Frondihabitans sp. PAMC 28766: one gene and its partner. Each later gene encodes a partner of the first gene's protein in a complex. Links are inferred from orthologs where the notes say so. Each region holds a gene or a part of one and is shown in the gene's direction. Other genes may lie near its edges.

Region 1 (15,487 bases):
ACGAATCACGTCGGGTGCCGGTGCGGACACGTCCAGGTCTGTGACAAGTGCTTCGCGAAGTCGCTTGGCCAGGTGGGCGACGGTGTGCTCCATCACGTCGTCGCGGTCGTCGAAGTAATGCCAGATCAACCCTTTGGCAACACCAGCTGTCGAGGCAATCAAAGTCAGAGTGGCGTTCGCGTAGCCGTGGGCTGCGATGGTCTCGCTGGCGCCTCGGATGATCTGCTCGCGTCGCTCGTCCGCGCTGAGACGCTCCCGGCGTCGCTTCGGGACGTCGTCTGTCGAGTCGTCAGGCATGACGTCAATTCTTGTGCATCACCGCCCACCGCACGACGTCGAGAACGACTCCCACCATGAGGAGGGCGACGATCACCATCTCGATCCGCATCCAGAAGGGAACGAATCCCGGGATCACTGCCTCGATCACGTTGACGAGGAGCAGGGTGGCTGCGATGACTCCGACCGCCCGGATGCCGCCGCGTCCGCCACTCTGCGCGCGTCGGAGACGAAGCGGCAACACCACCGCGAACACGGCGACGATGATCGCGTGTCCCCAGGCGTTCGCCGTAGCCCGGTCCGGCGCGGTGATGGAGAGAACCACCAGTGCGACAACGGTGCCCGCGGTGGCGACGAGGTACGCCCCCACGAGCCGTGAAGCCGTCGGGAGAGCGACAGCTCTCTGCCGGCTGGAGATACCGAAGAAACTATTGACCATACAGTCATTATGAATGCATTTTGACTAAGCGGTCAATACTCCGGCCTCAGCCGTCGGCGAATCGTGGCGCCATTCGGACGGGGCCTGCACCGTTCATGGAAACTAGTGCGCGGACGGATACGTCCGACGTGTATGAGCCGATCACCGTTCTGGCGCAGCAAGCTCGTGCAGCTATTACAGCCAGTACCTAGCGGGTTGCGACCTGCCGAGTTTCGCGGACGTCGACAAGCGGGAACCGCTTGTGGGTGGTGGTCCGCCTCAGTCGTGGTCCTGGGCGATGTTCAGTACGGCGCCACCTGGGGGACGGACGAAGAAACGTCGCACGCCCCATTCCTCGGTCACCAGTGGATGCACGATCTCGTATCCGGCAGCTTGCATCGTGGCGTAAGTCGCGTCGACATCCGTGACCTTGACGGTCGCAGCCGGATTTTCGTGCGCCGTTGCATCATGGGTGAACACCTGCAGGGCGGTGCCCGTGGAGTCGTCGAGAAAACGCGTGATCCATTCCAGGCCGAGAGGTTCTTCGACCATGCCCAGCGAGTCGACGTAGAACCGGCGGGCGGCATCGAGGTCATCGACTCGCAGATTTGGAATGACCCGTGTGACCGTCATTGTTCCTCCTCGGCCCATACGATACGCCGACCGCAGCATCCCCTAAGTGGCAGCAACCGCACCGTTGCCATGAAGGACTGCCTACCGGGGGGAGTCTCCGAAGTGCTCAACTAGCCGCCGAAGATCAGCCGAGGTAGTCGCCGGCCTCCAGGCTCGTCTGATCGAGCTCGGCCGCGTCGGGACGACGAGACACAGGGGCCGTACCTCCGAGCCGAACGGGCCTCGGCCGCGTCGCGAACACGACCAGCAGGAGCAGCGACCAGAGCGCCGCGGACCTCGCGAAGATCATCATGAGTCAGGAGTACTCGGTCGCTGCCACCGGGGTACGGGGTTGACATGCCCCGCCGTCAGTGAGCCACAGGCGTCAGCTTTCGCTTCACCACCTGCGACAACCGGTGCGCCGGCTTCTCGACGATGCGATAGAACAGCCAGCCGAACGCGAGCGACACGGGGGTCGCGATGAAGACGGCGGCGCCCTCGGCCGACCGCGGCAGCAGCTGCGCGACTGCGATCACGATGGGCTCGTGGGTGAGGTAGAGGCTGAACGAGATCATGCCGAGCCACTGCACCGCGCGCAGCGTCAGCAGGTGTTTGGCGACGGCCGAGCCGAGCGCGATGAAGACGAAGAGAGCGGCGCCGATCAGCACGGGGAACTGCGTGGCGCCCAGCAGGTGTGCGGGCAGGCGGGGGCCGATCGTCCAGCGGGCGGTGAGCAGCAGCACTGCCACGACGGTGAGCACCGACCACGTGACCCGGTGGCGGGCCGACCCGTTGATCCTGCCGATGGCATCCTGCAGCCGGGGCAGCGCCGTGGCGAAGAGCGCGCCGATGGCGAAGGCCGGGAGGTACTCGAGGCTCGGGTGATTCGAGACGGCGCCGACCGCGGCCAGCGCGGCCACGACGAAGACGAGTTGCAGCCACCAGCGCTTCAGCCGAACGGCGAGGACGACGTAGAGCGGCAGCAGCAACGAAAACAGCACCTCCCACTGCAGCGACCAGAGCGGGTCGTCGAGCGAGTTGACTCCGTCGACCAGCAGCCCGTCGCGGGCGAGCTTCAGCGCGGTCGGGTCTTCGGGGTGGGCGCGCAGGTAGGGGCTCGGGTCGTGGGTGAGGCCGTGCCGCGAGAAGACGGTGATGACGATCGCGGCCCAGACGAGCGCACCGAAGACCGGCAGATACAGGCGCAGGATGCGAGACCCGTAGTAGGCGCGCCACGAGAACTTCGCTCGGCGCAGAACCGGCAGCGTGAGCACGAAGCCGCTCAGCACGAAGAAGATCATCACGGCCTCGGTGCCGGCCAGCACGACGCGCAGGGGCGAGTAGTCGAACCACCCCCACCCGCCCGCCTTCGGGATCAGCCACTCGGGGTTGGCGAAGTGCGGCACGACGAGCACGCCGTGGTAGACGAGCACGACGAAGGCGGCGACGCCGCGGAGGCCGTCGAGGTGACGGAAGCGTTCGGGCGCGGCCGCAGTGGGCGCGCTGGCGGCGGTTTCGGGGCCCGCGCCGGGCTGAGTGAGTGTCATCGTGCGATACCGTACGGGTCCCCCGAAAGGAGGACAACCCTCCCGTTCGGGGCGAAGGCGCCAGGTGGCGACGACGGCGACGCCGTGCGGCCCACGCGGGCGGGGCTAGCGTGGTGGCATGAGCGAAACAGCCGAGAGCAACCGTCCGCACGCCGTCGTGATCGGGGCCGGGCCCGGCATCGGGGCCTCCGTCGCACGGCGACTGGCGAGCGAGGGGTTCGACCTGACGCTGGTGTCGCGCGACACCGCACGACTCGGCGAGCTGGCGGTGAGCCTGCGCGCGAGCGGCGGCGGCGATGGCGGCAGCGACGGGCCGACCGTCGACGTGCAGGCCGGCGACGCGAGCGACCCGGCCGCTCTGCGGGAGGCGCTCGAGGCGGTCCGCGACCGGGCGACGCCCCCGTCGATCCTGGTCTACAACGCGGCGATGCTCGAGCCGACTTCTCTGCTCACGGTGAGCGAGGCGAAGCTCGCCGAGGGCTACGCGGTCGACGTGATCGGTGCGATCGTGGCAGCGCAGGTGTTCTTGCCCGCGATGCAGGAGGCAGCGCAGGGCACCGTCATCTTCACGAGCGGCGGCGCCGGCATCCACCCGAGCCCGGGGATAGCGACCGTCTCGATGGGCAAGGCGGCCCTGCGGTCGGCCGCGACGATGCTTGCCGCGGAGGTGTCGGAGGGCGGGGTGCATGTCGTCAGCGTGGCGGTGAGCGGGGCTGTCGAACCGGGCACGCTCTTCGATCCTGATCTCATCGCCGACCTGTACTGGCGTCTCCACACCCAGCCGCAGGCCGAGTGGACGAGCGAGGAGCCGTTCGACGGAGTCGCCGCCTAGCAGGCGCGAAGCAGCCGGCCGGGGCGTCGGCCAGGCCGCGCCCCGGGTCGGTGCCGCTCAGTCTTTCGGATCCATGTTGATGCCGGCCATCGCGAGGTGCCCCGAGTCGACGGGCAGCGAGATGCCGGTGACGTTGGAGGCCAGGTCGGAGTTGAGGAACAGCGCGGCGTTGGCGATGACTTCGGGGTTCAAGAACCCCGAGCCCTTGAGGATGCCGTACGTCTTGCCGGCTTTCAGCAGGTCGTCGTACGTGCCGCCCTGGTGGCCCGACATCATGTCGTAGCCCTGCTGGTTGTTGGTCATGCCGGTGAGGATCGTGCCCGGGTTCACCGTGTTGGCCCGGATGCCCTGCGGGCCGAGCTCGACCGCGATCGCCTTCATGAACCCGACAACGGCGAACTTCGCCGCCGTGTAGTGCGAGAAGAACGGCCCGCCCTCGAGACCGTTGACCGACGAGGTCATCACGATCGAACCCTTCTGACGTTCGATCATGTGCGGCACGACCGCCTTGACCGACTGCCAGACGCCGGTGATGTTGATGTCGATCATCTCCTGCCAGGTCTCGCGCGTCATCTCCTGCACGGGGCCGAGCGTCCAGATGCCGGCGTTGGCGATGAGCGCGTCGATCTGGCCGAACTGGGCGATGCCCTCGGCGACGGCCGCGTCGAGCTGATCCTGCTCGCGCACGTCGGCCTCGATGGCGAGCACCCGGCGGTCGAGCGCCTCGACCTTGCTGACGGTCTCGGCGATGTCGTCGGGCGTGGTGTGCGGGTAGGGGACGCTGGCGAAGGGTTTCGTGGTGTCGACGAAGACGATGTCGGCACCCTCCCTCGCCGAGACGATGGCGTGAGCGCGGCCCTGGCCGCGGCCCCCGCCGGTGATGAAGACGACTTTTCCGTCGAGTAGACCCATTTCGTTCGCTCCTTCGCGAGTGACGTGCGCGCTCGGTGGGAGCGTGCTCCGGGTGCCCGGGATCGACGGCATTGATGGCTGCGATCATCCTTGAGGCACCCGGTGCCATAAAGTTACTCCTCCCGGTCGGTCGTCGACAGGACGTCGAGCAGGTTCGTCACCCCGAAGAGCCAGGCGTCGTCGACGCTGCCACCGAGGGTGAAGCCCCCGCTCAGCTCCATGCTGACGAATCCGACGACCCAGGCGGTCAGTGTCCGGGCTGCTTCCAGCGCGTGATCGGGCCCCGCCAGACGGGCGGCGAGGTCGAGGATGGCGCGGCTCGCGGCCTCCCCGTATTCCGGGCGGGCGACGGGAACGCCCGCGCCCGGGGTCATGACCAGTTGGAACGCCGCGGGGCGCTCGCCTCCGAAAGTGCGGACTGCCGCGGCGAGCTCCACCGGGTCGGCGGTGGCGTCCAGGCGGCGGGCGAGGTCGGTCAGTGTCGCCTCCGCCACGAGCCGGATCAGGTCGTCCCTGCCGCCGACCCTCTTGTAGAGCGAGGGGGGCCGGACGCCGACGCGCTGGGCGACCGCGTTCATCGTCAGCCCGGCCAGCCCGTCGAGCTCAAGGAGGTCGCGCGCTGCGAGCACGATGGCTTCGACCGAGGTCTTCTCTGGCGTAGGCATGCATCGAGTATAGCTATTGACCATAGCCATGATGGCTACGTACGATAGCCATCATGAAGCTCACCTCATCGCTCCACCGCATCGGCAACGACATCGTCGCCGCCTACCTCGTGGTCACACCCGCCGGGGTGACCGTCATCGACGCCGGTCTGGCCGGTCACTGGCATGACCTGAACGTCGAACTCACGTCCATCGGCCTGACGATCGCCGACGTGAAGGGCATCATCCTGACGCACGGCGACTCCGACCACGTGGGCTTCGCCGAGCGCCTTCGGCGCGAACACGGCGTGCCGGTCTACATCGGCGCGGCCGATGCGGCCCGCGCGAAGGGTGGACCCAAGCCGGCGAACGCGAAGCAGCCCATGAAGCTCGGGCCGTTGCTCGCATTCGGCGCCTACACCGTGCGGAAGGGCGGGTTGCGGACGACGTGGCTGACCGACGTCGTCGAGGTGCGCGGCGGCGAGACGCTCGATCTGCCGGGCGAGCCTCAGATCATCGCGCTTCCCGGGCACTCCGAGGGCAGCATCGCTCTGTACGTGCCCATGGCCGATGCCGTGTTCGTCGGCGACGGACTCACCACGCGCCACGTCATGACCGGCACGACGGGCCCGCAGCCGGCGCCGTTCACCGACGACCCCGATCAGGCCATCGTGTCGCTGCAGTCCATCCTGGCCACCGACGCCACCTGGGTGCTCCCCGGTCACGGCGCACCCTGGAAGGGCGGGGTGCGGGCTGCGGTGGACGCCGTCGCGCGACGCGGCGACTGACAGCTGCGGGTGGCGGGTCCCCCTTAGCCCCCGCTTGCCGCATGCTCCTTTGGAGTGACCAGGAAGGTGTCCAGGTTGCCGATTGCCGAGTGAACGTGCTCGGCGGCGTGATCAGCGATGTGAGTCGCCGCGTGCAGGTGGGGAGTCGCGACCTCGATCGTCGCTGAACCCGTGAGGCGGTGGCCGATCCAACGAAGCCGGAGTTCTCGGACCGCGTGGACTTCATCGGCATGCTCGAGGGCGCGCTCGGCTCGCTCGTAGAGGTCGGGGTCGATGGCGTCCATGAGTCGGGATCCGATCGATTTCACCGTGCCCCAGAGCAGCAGCAGGATCGAGACCGCGATCAGGAGTCCGATGATGGGATCGGCGAGCGGGAACCCGAGGAGGACGCCGACGGCCCCGAGGATGACCGAGAGCGAGGTGAAGCCGTCAAGGCGAGCGTGGACGCCGTCGGCGACGAGGGCCGCCGAACCGATCTTCCTGCCCACGCGGATGCGGTAGAGGGCCACCAACTCGTTGCCGGCGAAGCCGATCAGGCCCGCCGCGACCAACAGCCACGGGTTCTCAACCGGGCGGGGGTGGATGAATCTGTCGACGGCCTCCCAGCCGGCGACGACAGCGGAGAGCGCAACGACGAAGACGATGAACATGCCGGCCAGGTCTTCTGCTCGACCGAAGCCGTACGTGTACCGGCGGGTTGCCAAGCGCCGACCCAGGACGAACGCGATCCAGAGCGGCACGGCGGTCAGGGCGTCCGCGAAGTTGTGAATCGTGTCGGCCAGAAGGGCGACGGAACCGGTGAGCCCTACCAGAACAGCCTGCAGGACGGTGGTGCCGAGCAGGACGAACATGCTGATCTTCAGGGCTCGTACGCCGGCGGAAGATGCCTCCATGGCGTCGTCGATCGAGTCGGCCGAGTCATGCGTGTGTGGGACGAAGAGGTCGTAGAGGAACCCCTTCACGCCGCCGTGCGGGTGGTCGTGATCGTGCGGATGGCCGTGATCGTGATCGTGATCGTGCGGGTGGTCGTGGTCGTGCGAGTGCCCGCTCACCGGTTGACCTCATCGGCCTGGTGGTGCTGCGCGTATCCGACGACGTGCTCGGCCTGCTTGATCGCATCGATGACGAGCTCGGATGCGTGTTCGTCCGTCAGCCGATAGAACACGGTCGTGCCTTCGCGGCGCGTCTGGACCATCCGCGCCAGTCGGAGTTTCGCAAGATGCTGTGACACCGCGGGCGCGCTCTTGTCGACGACATCGGCCAGGTGGTTCACCGACATCTCCTCGGCGTTCTTCAACGCGAGGATGATCCGCACCCGGGTGGCATCCGCAAGCATCGCGAACACCTCGACGGCGAGCTCGACATATTCGGAGTCGGAATCGAGCCCGCTTAGTTGCGTATTCAAGTGCATACGCAGATTATGCCTCGCTTTCCCCTCGGGCGCTGGCGAGCAGCCCGGCCAGTGAGTCGAGCGCGCCCGGCACTAGCGCGTAATAAGCCCAGGTGCCGCGCTGATCGCGTGTCAGAAGCCCCGCGTCGACCAGGATCTTCAAGTGGTGCGAGATCGTGCCCTGCGAGAGGCCGAGTGGTTCTGTCAGATCGCAGACGCACGCCTCCGCGTCCTGGTGCGAGGCGACCATCGACACCAGGCGCAACCGTGTCGGCTCAGCCACTGCCTTCAGGACGCGGGCAAGACTCGCGGCGTCCTCGGCGCCGATGGGCTGCTTGGTCAACGGAGAGCAGCATGCCCCGAGGACGGTCAGGGGGAGAAGTTCCGCGGTCGACATGCACACACCATACCGAATGCATTGACAGCCATCAATGTAATGGGTGAGACTCGGTCCATCGACAACCGTCAATGTAGGGAGCCGTCCATGACCGACATGCCGATCATCCTGTTCGTCTGCGTTCACAACGCAGGGCGGTCGCAGATGGCCGCCGGTTTCACCAGAGCCTTGTCGGGGGGCGCCGTCGAGGTCCGCTCCGGCGGCTCGGAACCCGGGACCTCTGTCAACCCGGTCGCCGTCGAGGCGATGCGCGAAGTCGCCATCGACATCTCCGAGGAAGTGCCGCAGCTGATGACGACCGAGCAGGTGCGCGACTCAGACGTCGTCGTCACCATGGGCTGCGGCGACGCCTGCCCCGTCTTTCCCGGGAAGCGCTACGAGGACTGGGAGCTCGAGGATCCTGCCGGCCGCCCCCTCGACGAGGTGCGACTCGTTCGCGACGAGATCAAGACGCGTGTCGAGAAACTCGTCGCAGGGCTCCTGCCCGAAGCCGTCTGAGACCACATTTTCTGCCGACAAACCGAGGAGGTGAACCCCATGGACGAGTGCTGCGAGGGCTGCTGCTAAGCGCCACCAACCACTACCAGACCCCCTCCGCTGAACGGCGAAGGGGGTCTTCCTCCGAGAAGCCACCCTCGGCTCATATTCGAAAGCTCACATGGTCGAAGCGGACGCGCCGAGCGAGCTCCCGGGTGAGAGCTTCAGCGTCGCCACCGGAGTAAGACTTCCCTGTGCCCGATTCGTCTCCGCCCACTCCTCTGCTCGCCGACCGGTACCGGTTGGGTGAGCCGCTCGGGCGGGGCGGCATGTCGACGGTCTACCGGGCCGAGGACACCGTTCTGAATCGATCGGTCGCCGTCAAGATCCTGTCGTTCCTCGACGCGGATGCGGTCGGCGCCGATCGGGCTCGTTCCGAGATCCGGATGCTGGCGTCTCTGAGCCACCGGGGTCTGGTGACCCTCTTCGACGCCGACACGACCCTCGTCGACGGGCAAGAGAAGACGTTCCTCGTCATGGAGCTGGTCGACGGGCCGTCGCTGGGCGAGCGTCTCCGTGAAGGAGCGATTGCCGAGGCGGACGTCGTCGTCCTGGCGACCGAGCTCGCCGAAGCGCTGGTCGTGATCCATGATGCCGGCATCGTGCACCGCGACATCAAACCCGGGAACGTGCTCTTGGGCCCGTCCGTCGTCGCGTTGCGCCCCTTCGACGCGAAGCTGGCAGACTTCGGCATCGCCATCCTGACCGATCGGGCCAGCACGCTGACCGCCACGGGAATGATGGTCGGTACGGCCGCGTACCTGAGCCCGGAGCAGCCTCGAGAACGACCCGCGACGACGGCCTCCGACATCTACTCTCTCGGGCTCGTCCTCCTCGAAGCACTGACCGGGAGACACCCCTTCCCGGGGTCCATGACCGAGACGCTCGCTGCGCGCATGAACAGGAGCCCCGAGATCCCGACCGGGTTCGGATACCGGTGGAGGTCGCTTCTCACCGCCATGACCGCGCTCGCACCCGAGGACCGGCCGACGGCGCGGGAAGTCCTTCAGCGTCTCGCGGCACCGGAAGAGCTTCCCGCGACACTCGGCAACCCTGGCTTCGCGGGCGAATCGGAGGGGCTCGCGCCCACCAAGGTCATGACGGCCGAGGCCATGCCCTCGGACGCCTCCACGACGCCGACGGCCCTGCTGCCATCCGACCAGGGTGCGGGCGAACCGAGACTCGGCCTCTCCAGACGCGTGCGCATTGCGGGCGGTGTGGCGGCGCTCATCATCGTCCTCGCCGTTTCGGCGACGGTGCTCGTGGCGTCGAACCATTCCCCTGCGACCGCGAAGGTCTCCACGTCTCCCACGGCGCCCTCCTCGCCGGCGACCGGACCGGCTTCGACATCCTCTGCCCCTGCAGTCTCGTCGTCACCGAATCCGGTCCAACCGGTGCCGTCGACGGTGCAGACTGCGGCTCCGACGGTGCAGACCGGCATCCCGACGACGTCCACTCCCGCCGTGGGCATTCCCGCCGGCAGCGGTAAGAGCCCGACTCAGGGCAACGGGAATGGGCAGGGCAAAGGTCACGGCAAGAACAAGTGACCGTTCCGTGGCGATCGACAGGGGGACGTCGCGACCGGCCCTCCACTCTCCGCCGCGCTCAGGCGCTCCAGCTCCGCTGCTTCGCGAGAGGTGTGGCGAACGAGTCGATCTTGCTGGTCGAGAGGCCCTGGCGGATGAGCGTCTCGACGAGGGCGGCGGCGGCGGCAACTCCATCCACCACGGGCACCGGCAGGCGGTCCCGCACGTGCTCTTCGAGGCCGGCCATGCCGGCGCAGCCGAGGCAGATCACTTCGGCGCCGCGGGCGATGGCGCGCTGCCCCGCGGCGACGAATGCCTCTGCGGTGGCGAAAGGGTCCTCGTCGAGCTCGAGCACACCGAGACCGGTGTCTTCGATCGCAGCGCACCGGTCGATGAGACCCGCGGTGGTGAGGCTGTCCTCGATCTGCCCGACGGCTCGGCGCACGGTGGTGACGACGCCGTAGCGGCGGCCGAGCGGCATGGCGAGGTGGGCGGCGGCCTCGGTGATGTCGACCACGGGGATCGAGAGCAGCTCGCGGGCACCCTCGCGCCCGTGTTCGCCGAACCCGGCCATCACCACGCCGTCGACGTCGACTGGCAGCGTCTCGAGCGTCTGCAAGACGGCGGCCGCGCTGATGAAGCTGTCGTACCAGCCTTCGGCCGACGCGACGCCCCACGCCGGCGTGATCCCGACGATCTCGACGTCGGGGCCGACGGCGAGCCTCGCTCGGGCCGCCGCGGTCTCGGTCATGGACTCGGTCGTGTTGCAGTTCACGACAGCGATCCGGATCACGAGATCACCGCTTTCGACGCCGGCGAGAGCTGCGCGACGGTGCCGATGCCGAGCTCACGGGCGAGGTCGATCACGCGAGCCGCGACCGCGAGATCCTGCGCCCCGAGACCGACGGAGTCGAAGACGGTGATCTCGTCGTCGCTCGAGCGGCCCGGTGCTGTGCCGGCGATGACCTCGCCGAGCTCGGGCAGCGGCGTCTCTCGCCTGAGCGACCCCTCGGCGAGGGCGACCAGAAGATCGCCCGACTTCGCGAGCGCCGTCGCGCGGCTGTCGACGAAGACGGTGCCGCGGGCCATGGCTCGGCCGTCGAGCTCGCGGTGGCTCGCGCGGGGGCGCGCACCGACCGCGTTGACGTGCTGGCCCTCGTGCAGCCAGGCTCCGTGGACGATCGGATCGATCGAGGGTGTCAGCGTGCAGAGCACGTCCGACTCGTCGACGACCTCCTGCGGGCTCGACGCGATGACGCACCGGGCGGGCAGGTCACGCCCGACCTCCTGCAAGAAGCGGTCGATCGTGCCGGACGAACGCGACCAGACGACGATCCGGTCGAACGGCCGCACCGCGGCGAACCGGCGGGCGTGCTCGATGGCGAGATTGCCCAGGCCGATCAGGCCGAGAGTGCTGCTGTCGGGGCGGGCGAGGTGCCGGGTGGCCACCACCGAGGTCGCGGCCGTCCGCGCCCGGGTGATGGCCATGCCGTCGAGCACGGCCACGCACTGTCCGGTGACCGCCGACGAGACCAGGATCGTGGAGCGCTGCGTCGGCAGGCCGCGATCGCCGTTCTCGGGGATGTCGCCCATGAGCTTCACGGCAACCAGGCCGAGCCGGTCCGAGCGCACCGCCATGGGCAGGAACACGGCGTCGTCCAAGCCGGTGAGCGCGACCGGTGCCGGCTGCGTCATGGCGCCCGAGCCGAGATCCCGGTGGATGGACTCCACGGCCTCGACGACGTCGACGGCCCCGATGACAGCGCCGATCTCCGACGCGCCGAGGACGAGGGCCATCAGGCGGTGACCGTGCTGCTGGCGCCCAGAAGCTCTTCGAGCGACGGCAGATGCGTGACGAGGCCGCCCTCGGAGAGGATCCGCATCCACCGGTCGGAGGCGTCGCGGTCGATGACGGCGGAGTCCCAGACGCCGCCCTCGGCCATCTCGTCGGCGGCCTTGCGGAGGAGCGCCTGGTCTTTGCCGGGCCAGCGGGCGGCGAGGACCGCCTCGATCTCGGCATCCGCGTCGTGCGAGGTGATCTTCACCATCGCTGCGGCGATGCCGTCCATGAAGCGGTCGACGCGGTCGCCGAGCTCGTCGACGCGCTCGGTGAGCGTGTAGTAGACGCTGTTGGGCATGATTCCGCCGGCGTCGAGGTGACGGAAGACGATCGCGCCGCCGCCCGCCGCGACGAGCTCTTCGGCCGAGACGAGGTCGAGGATGATCGCGTCGCCGAGACCGCCCTGGTAGAGCTCGATGAGCATCGCGGTCGACAGGTCGCGCACGAAGCGGGTCGCCGAGACGTCGAGCCCGGCTTCGCGGATGAGGCCCGCGGTGAACTCGTACGGGGCGCTTCCGCCGGCGCCGGGTGCGAGCACGACCTTGCCGGCCAGCCAGTCGAGGCCGACGGGCGAGGTCTCGGTGCGGGCGACGATCGTCATGGGGAACTTGTGGTTGAGCTGGCCCACGACGGAGAGCTTGCGCGGCATGCCGGCGTACATTCCGGGCACCCAGAGGCCGCCGAGGGCGAGGTCGGCCTCGCGCGACTCGATGTCGTCGAGCACGCCGGTCCACGGGTCGCGAGCCACGGCGGTGACGGCGAGCCCGCGCTCGGCGAAGAGGCCGCCCTGGTCGGCGACGTACTCGGGCAGGTAGTTGAGGCCGTTCGCGGTCGCAGAGATCTTCAGGGTGTCCATGTGTTCCTCCAGAGGGTTCGAGGTCGGAGGGCGGGCCGGAGGTTCCGGCCCGCCTGGGGTGGGTTCAGGCCCGGCTGGTCGCCAGGGTGTTCTCGTTCACGTCTTCGAGCGAGCGGCCCCGGGTCTCGGGGCGAAGCGCGACGCGACGACCAGGATCAGATACATGACCGCGGCGAGGCTGAAGACTCCGGCGAAGGCGAAGTGGCCGTAGAGAGCGATCGCGAGGAAGGGCATGACCGCGCCGGCGATGTTGCCGATGCCGTTGACGATCGAGGCTCCCGAGGCGCGGATCGCGGTCGGGTAGACCTCGGCCGTCCAGGCGGCGAGGGTCGTGTTCGTCACCATCGTGAAGAACTGGAACAGGGCGCCGAGCACCAGGATCAGCGCGGTGTCGTTGCCGAACCCGGCGAACGCCAGCGCGGTCAGGCAGCCCAGGATCCCGGCGGTCGTGACGGCCGCCTTCCGGCCCACGCGGTTCGCGATCAGAGCCGCGGCGGTGCAGCCGAGCAGCGACCCGATGTTCATGATCATCGTGTAGAGGAGGCTCTGCGAGACCGAGTAGCCGCGCTCGACGAGCAGGGTCGGCATGAGGAAGTTCAGGGTGACCTGCGACCCGAAGGCCATCCACGACGCGATGCCGATCGAGATGGTGCGACGCAGCACGAGGCGCTGGAAGACGGCGGCGGGTGACGAGTGCAGGGCGACCGGGGGCAGGTCGGCCTGGGTCAGCGTGACGGGCGACTTCGCGTCGGCCGACGGCTTCAGGCTGTTCGAGGCCAGGATCGCGAGAGAGCGGTTGGCGTCGTCGACGCGGCCGTTCGAGAGCAGCCAGCGCGGGGTCTCGGGCAGGCGCCGACGGAAGAGGACGACGAACAGGGCAGGGATCGCGAGCAGGGCGAACGACCAGCGCCAGACCGTGTCGTTGCCGCCGAGCGGGGCCGCGAGCGGGCCGAGGAGCAGCAGGAAGAAGCCGTACGAGATGAAGTTGCCCACGCCGCCGGCGCCGACGTTGATCGTCGCGATCAGGCCGCCGCGGAAGCGGGTCGCGACCATCTCGGAGAGCATCGCGATGCCGATCATGAACTCGCCGCCGACGCCGATGCCGACGATGAGGCGGCTGACGAGCAGCATGTCGTAGTTGAACGCCACCGCGCTGAGCAGGCCGCCCAGCGTGTAGACGAGCAGGTTGAGGCTGAGCGAGAAGCGGCGGCCGTAGCGGTCGGCGAGCCAGCCGGCGACGAAGCGGCCGATGAGGCCGCCGACGACGGTCGCCGTGTTGATCGTGGTCAGCTGGACGTCGCCGATGCTCAGCGACGTCTTGATGTTGGTGGCCATCGCGCCGACCGAGTTCTGCTCGAGGGTGTCGAAGAACTCGCCGGCGAGGATGAGCATCAGCACCGCGAACTGGGCACGGGTGAAGCCGATCGAGTCGAGAGCGGAGGCGACGCCGTTGCGGGGGGAGGCGTCGGTGGGAATCGAAGAGCGGGTCGGAGCGGTGGAGCGGGTCACAGCAGTCATTTGCAACTCCAGGCACGGAAAGAGGTGTGGAGGAGCGATCGCTGACATCAGAATCAGTATCGCATCCGGGGACACTCTTTTGTATACGAAAAGGTGTTTCCGGCTGGTTTCGAGCAGGAAACGCTTTGTTTCGTATACGTTCTAGCTGTCGAGGGCGCGGAACATCGCCTCGTCGCGCCGGAGGTGTTCATCCATCAGCAGGCCCGCCTGCACGGTCGAACCGCGCAGGATCGCGTTAGCGACCGCCGCGTGGTCGCCGCCGCTCGAGGCGACCTCTTCTTGCGTCACGCGCTCGAACGCCCACGCGGTCTGGTGGATGAGGCGCTCGATCATGGGCTCGAGGTGGTCGTTGCCGGATGCGGTGGCGACCAGTCGGTGAAAGGAGAAACGGGGTGTCTGCGCCTCGACCTCCTGGTCGGAGCGCTGCTCGTTGACGACCGCACGCAAGAGGTCGGCGCTGTCTCCGCCCTGGCGTCCTGCCGCCAACTCGGCCGCCAGCACCTCGAGCCCACGCCGGATCTGCATGAGCTCGATGACCGCTTCCGACGACGAGTCGGCGACCGTGACGCCCTTGAACTTCTCGGCGACGACGAAGCCCTCGGTCTCGAGCTGCCGCAGCGCTTCGCGGACGGGCACCCGCGAGACCCCGAAGCGCTCGGCGATGGCGTCTTCTTTGAGGCGGGTGCCGCGGGCGAGCGTCCCTGCGATGATCTCGGCTCGGAGGGCCTTCAAGACGGACGCGGGTTTGGACTCCACGTGTCGATCTTAATGGCGCTCTCCGGCCGAGTCGCCGATCAGGCCTGGACGGGCTGGGCCACGCGCAGCGGCGCCAGCGCACCCGACCAGGCGACGACCTGGTCAAGTGCGGCGTCGAGCTGGGAGAGCTGGTAGGGCGCCGGTGTGAACTCGGTGAAGTTCGTGAAGTCGGTCAAGAGCGACAGGGCGACCTGCCCGCGAACCGTCGCCATCATGAGCTCGGATGCCACGAGGCGCAGGTGCTCGACGGCGCGAGCCCCGCCGGCGCCGCCGTAGCTGATGAACGCCGCGGCCTTGTTGTTCCACTCCGTGTAGACGTAGTCGAGCGCGTTCTTGAGCACGCCGGTGGTCGAGTGGTTGTACTCGGGCGTGACGAAGACGTAGCCGTCGAACTCGGCGACCTTGCTAGTCCAGGCCACGGCCTGATCGGAGTCGAAGGTACTGCGCGCAGGCGAGCCCTCCTCGTCGTAGTGCGGCAGCGGGAAGTCGCGCAGGTCGACGAGCTCGAACTCGGCGTCGGTGCGCTCGGCGGCCCGGGCGTAGGCCCAGTCGGCCACGGCCTTGCCGTTGCGGCCGGGACGGGTGCTGCCGATGATGATCGCGATCTTGGTCATGGTGCTCCTTCTGAGCGGTTCGGG
Region 2 (15,388 bases), 550 kb from region 1 along the record:
CACCCCATGTGTGCAAAGTAGTGTAAATCGAGGGTTGAAGGTTGCGCCTCAGGGGGTCGCCTGTGCACAAATAACTTGACACGGTGACCCCTGCGGCGCTAGCGGACGACACGGATCGACCGACGTGCGGCCGGTTTTCCTCCCCCACAAGCCGGAGGGTTTTCCTCCCCCACAAGCCGGAGGGGCTGTCGGCCGTGGAAGGCCGGGAGGAGATCCGGGCCAGCCATCCTCCCGAAGGGCCGTGAAACGGGGCCACATCCTCCCCGGAGGCCGCTGAGGGGGCAGAAGTCCTCCCCGAGGACCCTCGCATCCTCCCGAACCCCCCATCCTCCCGAAACCCCGACGCCGCCGACTCCGTTAAACGCCGATAGCGGCACATGCCGAGGCACGTGCCGCTATCGATCCCCGCCGAACGCGAACGAACAGCGAAGGGGGTGAAGCTACTTCTTGGAGACCACGTTCAGGGCGATGGTCGCGACGACGTCTTCGCGCAGACGGATGGTGGCTTCGTGCTCACCGGTCAGCTTGATGGCGGTCGGGATCTCGACCTTGCGCTTGTCGATCGTGCCGACACCCTGCGCCGACACGGCCTCGGCAACGTCGGCCGGCTTGACGGAGCCGAAGAGGCGCCCGCCCTGACCGGTCTTGACGGGCAGCGTGATCGTGACGGCCTCGAGGCGGGCCTTCATGTCTTTCGCCTCTTCGATGGTCTTGAGCTCGCGGCTGGTGCGAGCCGAGCGGATCTGCTCGACCTGCTTCTCGCCACCGCGGGTCCACGGCACACCGAAGCCCTGAGGCACCAGGTAGTTGCGCGCATAGCCGTTCTTGACGTCGACGACATCACCGGCCGAGCCGAGGCCGGAGACCTCGTGGATCAGGATTACTTTGCTCATGAGAAAGTCCCTTCCGATCAGCGGCCGGAGCCGGCGTAGGGGAGGAGCGCCATCTCACGGGCGTTCTTCACGGCACGAGCGATGAGACGCTGCTCCTGGACGGAGACACCGGTGATGCGGCGGGCGCGGATCTTTCCACGCTCGGAGATGAACTTGCGGAGGGTCGCGACGTCTTTGTAGTCGATGACGCCGACGCGGATCGCCTTCGCAGGGGCGGCGTTCTTGCCACCCTTTCCGCGGAGGGGCTTGCGGCGGTCGCCGCTGCTCTTTCCAGCCATTGTTTTCTGCTTTCAGTAAAAGAAGTTGTGTGGTGAGACCGTTTAGAAGGGGGTCTCGTCGTTGTAGGTGCCGCCGCCCGGAGTGTTCCAGACGTCGCCCGAGGAGGCCGAACCGGATGAACCCTGTCCACCCTGCGGAGCGGCCGCAGGCTGACCCCACGGCTCCTCCTGCTGGCCGCCGCCGTTACCGCCGCCGACAGGCTGACGCGCGGGCGCGCCACCGCCGCCGCCGAACGACCCGCCGCCGTCGCGAGACGACGAGGCACGGGTCACCTGAGCGGTGGCGTAGCGGAGCGAGGGGCCGATCTCGTCGATCTCGAGCTCCATCGAGGTGCGCTTCTCGCCCTCTTTGGTCTCGTACGAGCGCTGCTTCAGGCGACCCTGCGCCATGACGCGAGAGCCCTTCGTCAGCGAGGCGGCGACGTGCTCGGCGAACTCGCGCCACACACTGGCACGCAGGAAGAGCGCCTCGCCGTCCTTCCATTCGTTCGACGCGCGGTCGAACGTGCGGGGGGTCGACGCGATCGTGAAGTTCGCGACTGCGAGCCCGTTCTGCGTGTAACGCAGCTCGGGGTCGCTGGTCAGGTTGCCCACGACGGTGATGACGGTTTCGCCGGCCACGAGCTACTCGGCGCTCTGCGTTGCCGACGAACGCTGAGAAGCGGCGGGAGCTGCAGGCGCATCAGCGGCGGCGGGTCCAGGCGCAGCCGGTGCGGCAGGCGCAGCGGCAGCGGCGGGCGCTGCAGCAGGAGCCGACGCGACAGCAGCGGCCGGAGCAGCAGCGGCCGAGGCGGCAGGAGCCTTCGCCGGGGCGGCAGCCTTGCGGGCGGCCTTCTCGTCGGCGAGCTTCTTGGCCTTGGCGACCATCTCGATGCCCTCTTCGGCGCGGAGCACCTTGGTGCGGAGGACGGCCTCGGAGAGACCCAGCTGACGGTCGAGCTCGACGGTCGCGTCGGGGTTCGCGGTCAGGTTCACGACGGCGTAGATGCCCTCGCTCTTCTTGGCGATCTCGTAGGCGAGGCGGCGACGGCCCCAGATGTCGACGTTGTCGACCGTGCCGCCGTCGTTGCGGATGACGTTGAGGAACTTGTCCAAGCTCGGAGCGACAGTGCGCTCGTCGATCTCGGGGTCAAGGATCACCATCAATTCGTACTGATGCATGTCTAACCCACCTCCTTCGGACTTAACGGCCACAGTATTTCTGTGGCAGGAGGGTAGTTGCATAGCTGCCGGAACCCCGAACGGGTGCTCAAGCAACCTTACAAGCGTACGCGATCAGCTCTCCGACCGCCAGCCCGGCTACGAACGCTCTGCCCACCAGCCCAGGAGGCGACGGGTCGCCTCCTCTTCGCCGAGCGGGCCCTCTTCCGTCCGCAGTTCGAGCAAGAAGCGGTAGGCCTCACCGACCTCGCGGGACGGCTTGATACCGAGGATCGCCTGGATCTGCACACCGTCCAGGTCGGGGCGCAGACTGTCGATCTCTTCTCTCTCGCGCAGCTCGGCGATCCTGTGCTCGAGGTCGTCGTAGGCGAAGCCGAGCCGGTCGGCCTTCCGCCGGTTGCGAGTGGTGACGTCGGCCCGGGTGAGCATGTGCAGCCGCTCGAGCTGGTCGCCGGCGTCGCGCACGTAGCGCCGCACGGCCGAGTCGGTCCACGCGCCCTCGGTGTAGCCGAAGAAGCGCAGGTGCAACTCGATCAGCTGGTAGACCGCGGCGATCGTGTCGTTGTCGAAGCGCAGCTCTTTCAGGCGCTTCTTCGCGAGCTTCGCGCCCACGAGGTCGTGGTGGTGGAAGGTAACCACACCACCCGGTTCCAGCCGCCGCGTGGCGGGCTTTCCGATGTCATGCAGAAGGGAGGCGAGGCGCAGCGTGAGGTCGGGCGGGCTGCCCGGGTGACGCGAGGCCTCGTATCCGATCGCCTGGGTCAGCACGGTGAGGCTGTGCTCGTAGACGTCTTTGTGGTGGTGGTGCTCGTCGCGCTCCAGGATCATCGCCGGCAGCTCGGGCAGGACGAGCGCGGCGATGCCCGTCTCGACGAGCAGCCGGATGCCCGGCACGGGGTCGTCGGTCTTGAGCAACTTCGACAGTTCGTCGTTGACACGCTCGATCGAGACGATGGACAGCGTCGACGCCCGCGACGCCATCGCCTCGCGCACCTCGTCGGAGACGGTGAAGCCGAGTTGCGCCGTGAAGCGAGCGGCGCGCATCATGCGCAGCGGGTCGTCGCGGAACGAGTCGACCGCGGCCCCCGGGGTCGAGAGGCGACCGGCCAGCAGATCTTCGACGCCGCCCGACGGGTCGACGAGCACGCGAGACGGCAGCCGCAGCGCCATGGCGTTCACTGTGAAATCGCGGCGGACAAGATCACCCTCGAGCGTGTCGCCGAACTCGACCTCGGGCTTACGCGTCTCGCCGTCGTAGACGTCGCTGCGGTAGGTGGTGATCTCGACGGTCTCGCCGTCGACCCGCGCCGCGATCGTGCCGAAGGCCCGACCGACGTCCCAGTGCGCCGAGGCGAGCGGGACGACGATCGCGAGGATCTCGTCGGGGCTGGCCGACGTGGTGAAGTCGAAGTCGTTCACGGGCCGGCCGATGAAGGCGTCACGCACCGGGCCTCCGACGAGGGCGAGCTCGTGGCCCGCCTTCTCGAAGGCACGGGCCAAGAGGTCGACACGAGGGGTGGCCGCCAGGTGATCGAGCCGTTCGACGGCCGAGGCGACGGTATCCATGACGCATCAGCATGCCACAGGCACAGCATCCAGGTTCCTGGCACGTCATTCCCTAGACTCGCTATGCCTCATGAGATCTCTGTCCGCGTTCGCCGTCGCCTCCCTGGCCGCCCTCGCTCTTGCCGTCGGCCTGCCGGGCACTGAGGCGACCGCGGCGACGACCCCGGTCGCGAGCAGCGTGAACGCGACGCCCGCGTCGACGGCGACAGCGCCCGGCACCACGGCTTCCGGCACGCCGGCGACGCCGGTCTCCACCTCCACTTCCTCTTCCGCGGTCACGATGTCGCTCGCCCCGGGCGACAACGGGATCGTCAAGTCGAACGGCGCCCTCACGGCGACGATCACCGTGCACAACGGCACCTCGCAGGCACTCGAGGCGGGCGTCGCGACCGTCTATCTCGACAAGGCGACCTTCTCGAGCCGCTCGCAGATCGAATCCTGGTTCGCCCGCCCTGCCAACGACACGACGGACGCCCTCGGCTCGTACCTGACGAGCGTCGAGGTGCCCGCGATCCCGGCCGGCACCACCGCGAGCCCGATCTCGATCACGCTGCCACCCGACACCCTCGGGCTGACCGGAAGCGACTGGGGGGCGAAGGCCTTCGGCGCCCGCTACGCCGTGAACGACACGCCCCTCACCGAGCAGCACTCGAGCGTCGTCTACTTCCCGGGCGTCAGCTTCGCGCCGACGAAACTCGCCGTCGCCGTGCCGATCACCGTGCCGGCGTCGACGACGGGGTTGATCTCGAGCGAGGCCCTCGCGAACTACACGTCGACGGACGGCGTCTTGACCCAAGAACTCGACGCGGTGCGAGGCCGCGAAGTCGCGCTCGGCATCGATCCGATGATCCTGGCGTCGATCCGCATCCTCGGCAACGACGCCCCGCCCTCGGCCATCGTCTGGCTGCAGAGGCTCGAGTCGGCACCCAATGAGACCTTCGCCCTCGCGTATGCCGACGCCGACATCTCGGCCCTGCGACAGGCCGGCGAGGTCACCCTGCCGGGCCCGATCGACTTCGCGGCCCAGATCGCGGCGCAGCAGGCTCGCGACCCGCAGGTCTACGAGTCGAACCTGGCCCCCGCGACCCCGGGGCAGACGGCGGCACCGACCAAGACGGCGACGAAGCCGACGGCGCCCGCCACCAAGACCGCCACACCCGCACCGACTGCGACCACGATCCCTCCGACCTCGTCGGTGCCGACCACGCAGTCGCTGCTCGCATTCGACTACACACTGAAGGGCGTGGCCTGGCCGCTCGACAACACGGTCGGGTCGGACGACCTCGCGGCCTTCGCCAAGAGCGGCGACACGACGACGATCCTCTCGAGCGCCAACGTCAAGGTGTCGGGCGGCGACGGGGCGAACGCCGCGACGACGATCGGGTCGACGAAGGCGATCGTCTCCGACGCCGACCTGTCGGGCCTGCTGCGCGACTCGGCCTCGGCGAACACCGAGGAGGAGTTCTCAGCCGACATGGCCGAGCTCTCGGCCGAGCTCGCCACTCTCGCGCACGAGCGCCCGAGCAATGCCGTCACCCTCTTCGCCACGCTCGATCGCAACTGGGCGACGACCGAGCCGCGGCTCACCGAGGCGCTCACCGCCCTGTCGAAGCTGACTTGGTCGAAGAGCATCCACCTCACCGACGCAGCCGCCGCCAGCCCGGCGCCGGGCAGCCTCGTGTCGCGCACCGCGGCCGACAGCCGCGTCGACGCGTTGATGCCGCTCGTCAAATCCGACATGGCCCTCGACCAGTTCGCGACCGCCCTGGCCACGCCGACGCTCGTGACGGCGAAGTTCCGGCTGCAGACACTGGCGCTCTCCTCGACCGCCTGGGCGGGCAACCCCTCGGGGCTCGCGACCGAGATCGGCAAGGCAGGATCAGCAGTCGCCACGACCACGACGCAGGTCTCGGTCGTGCAGGGCAGCACCATCAACATCCTCGGCGACCGATCGTCGCTGCCGCTCTACGTGCAGAACGACACCGCGTCGGCCGCGACCGTCTATCTGCGCGTCGTTCCGTCCAATTACTCGCTCACCGTCGAGAAGAACAACCTGCCGGTGACGATCCAGCCGAAGTCGCAGCAGCGCATCACGGTGCCGGTGCAGTCGGTCGCCAACGGCAAGGTCACACTGACGCTCAGCCTGTCGAGCCGGCAGGGCATCGCGATCTCGACGCCGTCGCAGGTGATGATCAACGTGCAGGCCGGTTGGGAGACCGTCATCACCCTCGTCTTCGGCATCGCCGTGGTCCTGCTCTTCGGCGGCGGCATCTACCGCAGTGTGCGGCGCCGGCGTGGCAAGACAGGCGGCGGCGACGGCGACGGCGAGCCGACCTCCGTCGAGGCCGACGCGTGACCGACGCAGCCGGGTATGCGGGGGCCGAGGAGCCGGATCCTGCCCTCGAGCGGGCGCCTGTCCGCACCCGCAGCCTGGGCCGGGCCAGTGCCCTCCTCGCCAGCGGCACGCTCGTCTCTCGCGTGCTCGGTTTCGCGAAGACGGCCGTGCTCGCCTACGCGATCGGTCAGACCTATTCGGGCGTCGCCGACGCGTTCGCCCTCTCGAACCAGCTGCCCAACACGATCTACGCGCTGGTCGCCGGCGGTCTGCTCAGCGCCGTGCTGGTGCCGCAGATCGTGCGGGCCAGCCGCGGCCCCGACGGCGGCCAGCGCTACATCAACAAGATCGTCACCCTGGGGCTCGTCGCCTTCACGATCATCACCCTGATCGCCACGATCGCCGCACCCATCCTCGTCAATGTCTACGCCCAGCAGGCAGGATCGGGCGGAGACGGGTTCTCCCCTCGTGCCATCGCGCTGGCCACGGCCTTCGCCTACTGGTGCCTGCCGCAGATCTTCTTCTACGCGGTCTATTCGCTGCTCAGCGAGATCCTCAACGCGAGGCAGATCTTCGGGCCCTTCACCTGGGCCCCGGTGCTCAACAACGTCGTGTCGATCCTCGGCCTCGTCGTGTTCGTCGTGGCGTTCGGGTCGCGCAACACGCTGGTCGACGACTGGACGACCGGCAAGACCGTCATCCTGGCCGGCACTGCCACGCTCGGAGTGGCAGCCCAGGCGGGCTTCCTCCTCGTCTTCTGGCGGCGCGCGGGGCTCTCGTTCAAGCCCGACTTCCGCTGGCGCGGCGTAGGCCTCCGCGACACCGGCCGGGCGGCGGGCTGGATGTTCGCGCTGATCCTGGTGACCCAGCTCGCCGGTATCGTCCAGAGCCGCGTGGCCACCCTCGGCAGCGATCAGGGCGCCTCCAACGCCACGCTCGCAGCGGCGTGGCTGATCTTCTTCCTGCCGCACGGAATCGTGACGGTGTCGATTGCGACGGCTTACTTCACAAGCATGACGGCGCACGCGGATCGCGGAGACCTCCGTGCCGTCCGCAACAACCTCTCGGAGTCGATGCGATCGATCGGCATGTTCCTGGTCTTCTCGACCATCGCCCTCGCGGTGGTGGCCTTCCCGTTCGCCCGCTTCTACGAGGTGAAGTTCGGCGACGTGACGGCGATGGCCGCGGTGATCCTGGCGTATCTGCCGGGCCTCGTCTTCTTCAGCATGCTGTTCCTCCTGCAGCGGGTGTTCTTCGCCTTCCACGAGCAGCGCACGGTCTTCTTCCTGCAGCTCGTCCAGTCGGTCATCTTCGTGATCGCGGCGGGCATCTGCGCGGCCGCCGTCTCACCGCACCACATCGCGGTCGCCATCGCGATCTCGACCTCGATCGCCGGCATCGCGCAGACCATCGTGGCGCTGCGGATGGTCACGAGGCGCCTGGGCGGCATGGACGGCCGGTGGATCGTGCGGCGGCACGTCCAATACCTGGTGTTCTCGGTCGTCGCCGGACTGGTGGGTCTGGCTGTCGTATCCGGTATGGGTGGTTACAACCCCCACGGATTCGGGCAAGACAGTGCTTTCCGGGCTCTCGTGACGATCATCGTCGGGGGCGCCGTCATGGCGGTGGTGTACTTCGTGCTGCTCACGGCGGCCCGGATCCCCGAGCTGTCGGCGATCACGCGACCCGTCCTCCGCCGCCTTCGACGTCGCTGATCCTGACGCCTTTAGGGCCCACTCGCCCTGCGTCGCCGTCGCGACCGGGAGCACCCATGAAGCGCGGAATAAGCGGTCGGTAGAATGCGTTTCACGACTCAGGTGCGCGGATACTCCGGGCATCGCACTCACGAAAGGTGCCAGATGCGCCAGGTCATCATCATCGGTTCCGGCCCCGCCGGTTACACCGCTGCGATCTACGCGGGCCGCGCCGGTCTCAACCCCCTCGTCGTCGCCTCGTCCGTCGAAGCGGGCGGTGAGCTCATGAAGACCACCGAGATCGAGAACTTCCCCGGCTTCCCCGAGGGCCTCCAAGGCCCCGACCTGATGTTCAAGATGCAGGAGCAGGCCGAGCGCTTCGGCGCCGAGGTCCTGCTCGACGACGTCACCTCGGTCGATCTCACCGGCACGGTCAAGAAGGTCACCCTCGGCTCGGGCACCGTCGAAGAAGCACTCACTGTGATCTTCGCAACGGGCTCCGCCTACCGCAAGCTCGGCATCGAGGGCGAAGAGCGCCTCTCCGGCCGCGGCGTCTCGTGGTGCGCCACGTGCGACGGCTTCTTCTTCAAGCAGAAGGAGATCGCAGTCGTCGGGGGCGGCGACTCCGCGATGGAGGAGGCCACCTTCCTCACCCGCTTCGCGACCAAGGTCTACGTCATCCACCGCGGCGACAGCCTTCGCGCCTCGAAGATCATGCAAGATCGTGCCTACGCGAACGACAAGATCGAGTTCGTCTGGAACAAGAAGGTCACCGAGATCACCGGCGACGAGAAGGCCGGCGGCGTCGTCCTCACCGACACCGTCGACGGCTCGACCTCGACGCTCGACCTCGAGGGCCTGTTCATCGCGATCGGCAACGACCCGCGCGTCCACCTCGTCCACGGCCAGCTCGACCTCACGACCGACGGCACCGTGGCGGTCGAGGGTCGCTCCTCCAAGACGAACCTCCCCGGTGTGTTCGCCGCCGGCGACGTCATCGATGTGACCTACCGACAGGCCATCACGGCTGCCGGCTCCGGCACCGTCGCCGCCCTCGACGCCGAGCACTACCTGGCCGGCCTCCCAAAAGACCTGCTTGACCAGGCCGTCGGGGCCGACCCGGTCGAGCCCGTCACCGTCAGCGCCTAGCGCTCCGGCCCTCCGTCTTCATCCGCTTCACCGACTCCACTCTCCACGAAAGGGGAAACACATGAGCAACGCAACCGCAGTCACCGACGCGAGCTTCGAGGCCGACGTCCTCAACTCCGACGAGACGATCCTGGTCGACTTCTGGGCAGAATGGTGCGGCCCGTGTCGCGCCGTCTCGCCGATCCTCGACCAGATCGCGTCCGAGAACACCGGCAAGATCAAGATCGTCAAGCTCAACGTCGACGACAACCCCCAGATGGCCATGAAGTACCAGATCACCTCCATCCCCGCGATGAAGGTCTTCAAGGGCGGCGAGGTGGCGAAGACCATCATCGGCGCCAAGCCCAAGCCGGCCCTCGAGGCCGACCTGGCGGACTTCCTGGCGTAACTGCCACTCACACGGAAAGCCCGCCGAGCATCCACGCTGGGCGGGCTTTCTCTGTGCTGCGCCTAGCTAAAACCCCGTCACTTTCCTTTCGCTCCTATAACCTCGAGACACCCCCTCACAGAACAGGGCACTTCCATGACCAACCAGGGCACCAACCTCGATCCGTGGTACGACAGTTATGCAGACCGCACGGCAGGCCTCAGCGCCTCCGAAGTGCGAGCCCTGTTCGCCGTCGCCTCGCGCCCCGAGGTCGTTTCTCTGGCCGGCGGGATGCCGTTCGTCTCGGGGCTGCCTCGCGAGCTCGTCATGGGCGCGATCGAGAAGGTCATGCACGACAACGGCCCGATGGCCCTGCAGTACGGCTCGGGCCAGGGCACCCCGGCGATCCGCGAGCACATCATGCAGATCATGGCACTCGAGGGCATCCGCGGCAGCGCCGACAACGTCGTGGTGACCACAGGATCCCAGCAGGCCCTCGACCTCGTCACCCGGCTCTTCATCAACCCGGGCGACGTCGTGCTCGCCGAGAGCCCCAGCTACGTGGGCGCGCTCGGAGTCTTCCGCGCCTACCAGGCGGAGGTGTCGCACGTCGACATGGACGACGATGGCCTGAACCCGGAGGCACTCCGTCAGACGATCGCTCGGCTGAAGTCCGAGGGCCGGTCGATCAAGTTCCTGTACACGATCCCGAACTTCCACAATCCTGCCGGTGTGACGCTGACGTGGGCCCGCCGTCTTGAGATCCTCGACATCTGCCGGTCGAACGGCATCCTGGTGCTCGAAGACAACCCCTATGGCCTGCTCGCGTTCGACAAGCCGGCACCCCAGGCCATGCGCTCGGTCGACGACGAGGGGGTCATCTACCTCGGGTCGTTCTCGAAGACCCTGGCACCAGGATTCCGGGTCGGCTGGGCGCTCGCCCCGCATGCCATTCGCGAGAAGCTGATCCTCGCCAACGAATCGGCCACCCTCTCGCCGAATTCGTTCGGCCAGTTCGTCATCACCGAGTATCTCGACCAGGCCGACTGGAAGGGTCAGATCGACACGTTCCGCGGCATCTACAAAGAGCGCCGCGACACGATGCTCGCCGCACTGGGGGAGTACCTGCCGTCGCTGTCGTGGACGAAGCCCGACGGCGGGTTCTTCGTCTGGCTCACGCTGCCCACCGAGCTCGACTCGAAGGCCATGCTGCCTCGCGCCGTGAAAGAGCTCGTGGCGTACACGCCCGGCACCGCCTTCTATGCCGACGGCCAGGGGGCCCAAAACATCCGCCTGTCGTTCTGCTACCCGACTCCCGAGTCGATCCGCACCGGCATCGCCCGACTGGCCACGGTCATCAACGGCGAACTCGATCTGCTGCGCACCTTCTCGGGGGCGACGCTCACCACGCCGATCCCGACGAGGCAGAACGTCACGACGCCTCCGCCGAACACCATCTGATCAGCACTTTCTGATCTTCTGCGGCTGTGTGGCGATCTGACGCGACCGCGCACCGTTCCATCCTGGTCTCTCCACCGAAAGCGCCCCATCACGATGTCCACGCCACTGATTCCCGAGCCGATCCGCACCGTCACCGTCCTCGCCGGCGGCATCAGCCATGAGCGCGACGTCTCCCTGCGGTCGGGTCGCCGTGTCGCCGACAGCCTCATCGAACACGGTCTGACCGTCGAGCTCCGAGACCCGGACGCGACGCTGCTGGGCCACCTCCGCGACACTCGCCCCGATGTCGTGTGGCCCGCGCTTCACGGGGCGAGCGGCGAGGACGGCGCCCTGCGTGGTCTTCTCGAAGCCATCGACATTCCGTTCGTCGGGTCACAATCGACCGCCGCGCGCCTCGCCTGGGACAAGCCGACCGCGAAGGCCCTAGTCGCCCGCGCCGGTATCCGTACACCCCGCAGCATCACGCTGTCACACGATGCCTTCCGTGAGCTCGGTGCGGCCAGCGTGCTCGAGGCCATCGCCGACGAGCACCCGATCCCCGTCGTCGTCAAGCCGGCCCGCGGGGGGTCGGCCCAGGGCGTCACCGTCGTCGACAAGGTGGGGGCACTGCCGCGCGCGATGGTCGACGCCTACACGTATTGCGAAGACGTCGTCGTCGAGCAGAAGATCGTCGGCACTGAGATCGCCATCGGCGTGCTCGACACGGGCGACGGCCCCAGAGCGCTGCCGGCTGTCGAGATCGTCCCCACCTCTGGCTTCTACGGCTTCGAGGCTCGCTACAACGCGGGGGAGACGCGATTCTTCACCCCGGCGCGGCTCGCCGACGACGTTGCGTCCGCTGCAGCCACCGCCGCCGTCACAGCCCACGAGGCGCTGGGTCTTCGTCACCTATCCCGCGTCGACATCATCGTGGATGGCGCCGGCACCCCCTGGTTCCTCGAGGTGAACGTGCTGCCGGGCCTCACCGAGACTTCACTCGTGCCTCAGGCCCTCGAGAATGCCGGCTACGACCTCGGTTGGGTCTATGCCGAGCTCGCCCAGAAAGCCATCACCGACCACCGCGCGTAATCCATCGCAGTGTTTCACGTGAAACCATGCTCAGGCGTGATCGATGAGCCAGTCGAAGGCGTGCGCCGGTAGTCGACGGTCCGCATAGATCCGCCTCAGCGGTGGCGTCCTCTCTTCGGCGGGCCTCTCGTCTTTTGTCGGGCCCTCCCAGAGCAGCTTCAGCCCTACCTTCTCCAGCACGCGAACGGAACGCGGATTGTTCGTGAGAACCCGGGCAGTCACCGGAATGTGAGGAGCGACTTGTCCCGCAGCTACGACGGCTGCCTCAGCCAGTTCAGTGCCGAATCCCCGCCCCCACGCCTCGGGAGCCAACCGGTAGCCTAGATTCCAGATCCCCGGCTCTTCGTAGAAGAGCGCACCGCCGGTCCCGACAAACGTCTCCTCCGTAAGGCGTGCGTCTAAGCCCGCGTCTCCGAGGCGAATCGCCCAGGTGCCCAGCCCCAAGGAGCCATGGCTTCGCTGCGAATTGCCGACCAGCCGAACCGCCTGCTCTCTGCTTGTAAACCGATCGTGAGGGCTGTGCTTCCAAGTTGCGGGGTCAGAGTAGATACGGAAGACGTCCTCGACATCACTGGGCAAAAGGGGATCCAGGCGAAGGCGCGCGGTAGTCACGGCCAGAGGTGCATGTCGCATTGGTTCAGTCTCCCGCAGATCTTCGTGACGCAGCCACTGGCTTGACTACTGCCAGGGCCGGCGCGGGTCGATGTTTCACGTGAAACAATCTCCCCGGCTGAGAACAGCGTCAGTCAGCCACCGCTACATTCGGGTCTCGCAGAGTGATCCAGCGCTCTGTCTCGACGTAGCCCAGCCGCCGATTGACCGCCCGGATGCCTTCATTACGACGAGACCCACCCGTGCGGAACTCCTGATGACCATCGGTCCACGCAGCGAGGACGGACGCCGCCTTCAGCGCAGCAGCAAGGCCTTTTCTTCGGTGATCCCGGTGGACAGCAGTGAAGTCGGTCTCGATGACACCGTCCCCCACGGAGCGAACGGATGAGAACGCAATCAACTCGCCTCGGCCACCACCTCCCGTTGCGGTCGATGCTTCGGGCGCCACGGTCAGAGCGCCGAACAGCCTGGAGGAACCGAACAGCCCGACGAGCGCATCTTCACTGAGGCGCGCGTGACGCGTCGCATCGGCCTCACCCGGATAGTCGTCGACCGTCTGGGCATCCAGCATCCTGACCTGTTGTGACCATGGCAGATCAAGCTCGACGATCGAGTACTCCCAGACCCCGGGGGAGGAGACCGCACTGCGCAGGTTGGCGATGACGGTGCTCGTCTCCTCGCTGAGCAACCCGCACACAGGGTCCAGGTGCAGCCGGGCACCAAACGACTCAGCGATCGCGACCCAGCCATGGGCTAAAAGTCGTGGAAGTTCAGGATCGGTCGAAAGAAGCGCGCGATCTCCCCTCACGAGGGCACTCGGCGGAGTCGCCAACCCACAGGGACCACGTCAGATCGCCGTACAGCAACGATCCCAGCGAATGCCCTGATCAGAGGGCTACTGACCGTAGGGATCCTGGCCCATTTCTTGCAAGATCCGGTTGAGGTCGCCGATCGAGGCGAAGTCGATGGTGATCGACCCTTTGCGCGCCCCGAGGTTCACTTTCACGCGAGTATCGAACCTGTCGCCTAGCCGTTCGGCGACCTCGTTGAGGTGACCCTGCGTCGCACTCGGGGCCGGACTCTTCTTCGACGCCCCCGAACCCGGCGCGGCAGTAATGGCAGCAGCAGCAGCCTCGGCCGCGCGCACCGACAGGTCTTCATTTACGATCTTGTCGGCCAGCCGTTCCATGCCGGCCGCGTCGACGACCGACAGGATCGCGCGAGCGTGGCCGGCCGAGAGGACGCCCGAGGCGACCCGCCGTTGCACGGGGGAGGGGAGGCGAAGCAGACGCAGCGTGTTCGTCACCTGCGGGCGGCTTCGGCCGATGCGCGAGGCGAGCTCCTCCTGCGTGATGGCGAAGTCGGCCAGGAGTTGCTGGTACGCCGACGCCTCTTCCAGCGGATTCAACTGCGCCCGATGCAGGTTCTCGAGCAGAGCATCCCGCAGCATGGCGTCGTCGGCGGTGTCTTTGACGACCGCCGGGATCGTCGCAAGCCCCAGCTCCTTCGTCGCACGCAGACGCCGCTCACCCATGACCAGCTCGTACTGCGGTTGACCCGCCCCCGCGCCCTTGATTGCACGCACCACGATCGGCTGCAGGACGCCCACCTCGCGGATGGATGCCACCAGCTCGGAGAGCTCCTCCTCACGGAACTCCGTGCGGGGCTGATGCGCGTTTGGCACGATGTCGAGGGGGTTGAGACTTGCCAGGCGTGCCCCCGGTACTGCCACGAGTTCTTCCGCCGTCTGCGTTCGCGCGGGGAAGAAGACATCGACGGGCCGATCCTGCGAGTCATCGGCGACAGGGATCAGCGCGCCGATACCGCGGCCGAGGCCGGTTCTCTTCGTAGCCACTATTCGGGTGCTCCTCGGTGTGCAAGCTCGGCAGCCGCCTCGAGATACGAGAGGGAGCCGGGCGAATTGGTGTCGTAGCTGATGACGGTCTGTCCGTAGCCGGGCGCCTCGCTGATGCGTACGGAGCGGGGGATCATCGTGCGGAGGACCTCGGCGGGGAAGTGCTCGCGGACGTCAGCGGCCACCTGCTGCGACAGGTTGGTGCGGCCGTCGTACATGGTCAAGAGGATGCTCGACACCTTGAGCACCGGGTTCAGGTGCTTCTCGATCAATTGAATGTTCCGTAGAAGCTGACTCAAGCCCTCGAGCGCGTAATACTCGCACTGAATGGGGATGAGCACCTCTTGCGCTGCAACGAAAGCATTGATCGTCAGAAGACCCAGTGACGGCGGGCAGTCAACGAAGACGTAGTCGAATCGATTGGACGCAGCCTCGGTAGCTGAGAGGAAGGTGTCGAGCGCAGTTCGGAGTCGCTGCTCGCGAGCCACGAGAGAGACGAGCTCGATTTCGGCGCCGGCCAGGTGAATGGTCGAGGGGACGCAGTACAGCTCGTCGAACTCCGGGCTCTTCTGGATCACATCGGCAATCGCCGACTCACCGACCACGACATCGTAGACACTGGCCGTCTCGGCTCGGTGTTCGACACCCAGCGCAGTTGACGCATTGCCCTGAGGATCGAGATCAATTACCAGCACACGAGCACCATTGCGTGCCAATGCCGCCGACAGGTTGACCGTCGAGGTGGTCTTGCCCACCCCGCCCTTCTGGTTCGAGACGGTGATGACGCGAGTGCGCGACGGCTTGGGAAGTGTATCGACTGCCAGAGCCTCTCGGCGGCGAGAAAGGTCGGCCAGCTCACGAGCCAGGGGCGTCGTCGCGTCGTAACCGTCAGAAGCTGTAGTCACCCGATGAATCTCCGCATCGCAATGTTTCACGTGAAACGGACTGA

Evidence for each region.
Region 2: the proteins of AX769_RS01440 (region 1) and trxA are in contact, whole or in part, in an NMR structure (PDB 2IPA), measured with the Bacillus subtilis proteins. The link is inferred for Frondihabitans sp. PAMC 28766 from one-to-one orthologs.

The regions. Positions count from the first base shown.
Region 1 is NZ_CP014513.1:303,520-319,006, reverse strand. Bases 6,808-9,608 are described here. They hold AX769_RS01440 (arsenate reductase ArsC), read left to right. Parts: upstream 6,808-7,903; coding sequence 7,904-8,314; downstream 8,315-9,608. Other genes in these bases: AX769_RS01435 (serine/threonine-protein kinase), read left to right, coding at 8,548-9,608; AX769_RS01445 (metalloregulator ArsR/SmtB family transcription factor), read right to left, coding at 7,448-7,816; AX769_RS01450 (metalloregulator ArsR/SmtB family transcription factor), read right to left, coding at 7,078-7,440; AX769_RS01455 (cation diffusion facilitator family transporter), read right to left, coding at 6,808-6,922. Also shown: AX769_RS01495 (TetR/AcrR family transcriptional regulator), read right to left, coding at 1-297; AX769_RS01490 (hypothetical protein), read right to left, coding at 302-715; AX769_RS01485 (VOC family protein), read right to left, coding at 974-1,327; AX769_RS23570 (hypothetical protein), read right to left, coding at 1,452-1,619; AX769_RS01480 (acyltransferase), read right to left, coding at 1,675-2,853; AX769_RS01475 (SDR family NAD(P)-dependent oxidoreductase), read left to right, coding at 2,972-3,685; AX769_RS01470 (mycofactocin-coupled SDR family oxidoreductase), read right to left, coding at 3,743-4,597; AX769_RS01465 (TetR/AcrR family transcriptional regulator), read right to left, coding at 4,711-5,262; AX769_RS01460 (MBL fold metallo-hydrolase), read left to right, coding at 5,316-6,029; more of AX769_RS01455, read right to left, coding at 6,053-6,807; more of AX769_RS01435, read left to right, coding at 9,609-9,900; AX769_RS01430 (aspartate/glutamate racemase family protein), read right to left, coding at 9,959-10,672; AX769_RS01425 (ornithine cyclodeaminase family protein), read right to left, coding at 10,669-11,676; AX769_RS01420 (ABC transporter substrate-binding protein), read right to left, coding at 11,676-12,575; AX769_RS01415 (MFS transporter), read right to left, coding at 12,672-14,093; AX769_RS01410 (GntR family transcriptional regulator), read right to left, coding at 14,235-14,849; AX769_RS01405 (NADPH-dependent FMN reductase), read right to left, coding at 14,888-15,463. UniProt on the Bacillus subtilis protein: Catalyzes the reduction of arsenate [As(V)] to arsenite [As(III)]. In vitro, can dephosphorylate para-nitrophenyl phosphate (pNPP).
Region 2 is NZ_CP014513.1:848,523-863,910, forward strand. The notes cover bases 8,099-10,800. They hold trxA (thioredoxin), read left to right. Parts: upstream 8,099-9,137; coding sequence 9,138-9,464; downstream 9,465-10,800. Other genes in these bases: trxB (thioredoxin-disulfide reductase), read left to right, coding at 8,099-9,076; AX769_RS04140 (PLP-dependent aminotransferase family protein), read left to right, coding at 9,600-10,800. Also shown: rplI (50S ribosomal protein L9), read right to left, coding at 441-893; rpsR (30S ribosomal protein S18), read right to left, coding at 911-1,171; AX769_RS04105 (single-stranded DNA-binding protein), read right to left, coding at 1,214-1,792; AX769_RS04115 (CCA tRNA nucleotidyltransferase), read right to left, coding at 2,471-3,898; AX769_RS04120 (DUF6049 family protein), read left to right, coding at 3,969-6,254; murein biosynthesis integral membrane protein MurJ, read left to right, coding at 6,251-7,948; more of trxB, read left to right, coding at 8,093-8,098; more of AX769_RS04140, read left to right, coding at 10,801-10,904; AX769_RS04145 (D-alanine--D-alanine ligase), read left to right, coding at 10,998-11,972; AX769_RS04150 (GNAT family N-acetyltransferase), read right to left, coding at 12,003-12,551; AX769_RS04155 (hypothetical protein), read right to left, coding at 12,715-13,392; AX769_RS04160 (ParB/RepB/Spo0J family partition protein), read right to left, coding at 13,480-14,439; AX769_RS04165 (ParA family protein), read right to left, coding at 14,439-15,353. UniProt on the Bacillus subtilis protein: Participates in various redox reactions through the reversible oxidation of its active center dithiol to a disulfide and catalyzes dithiol-disulfide exchange reactions.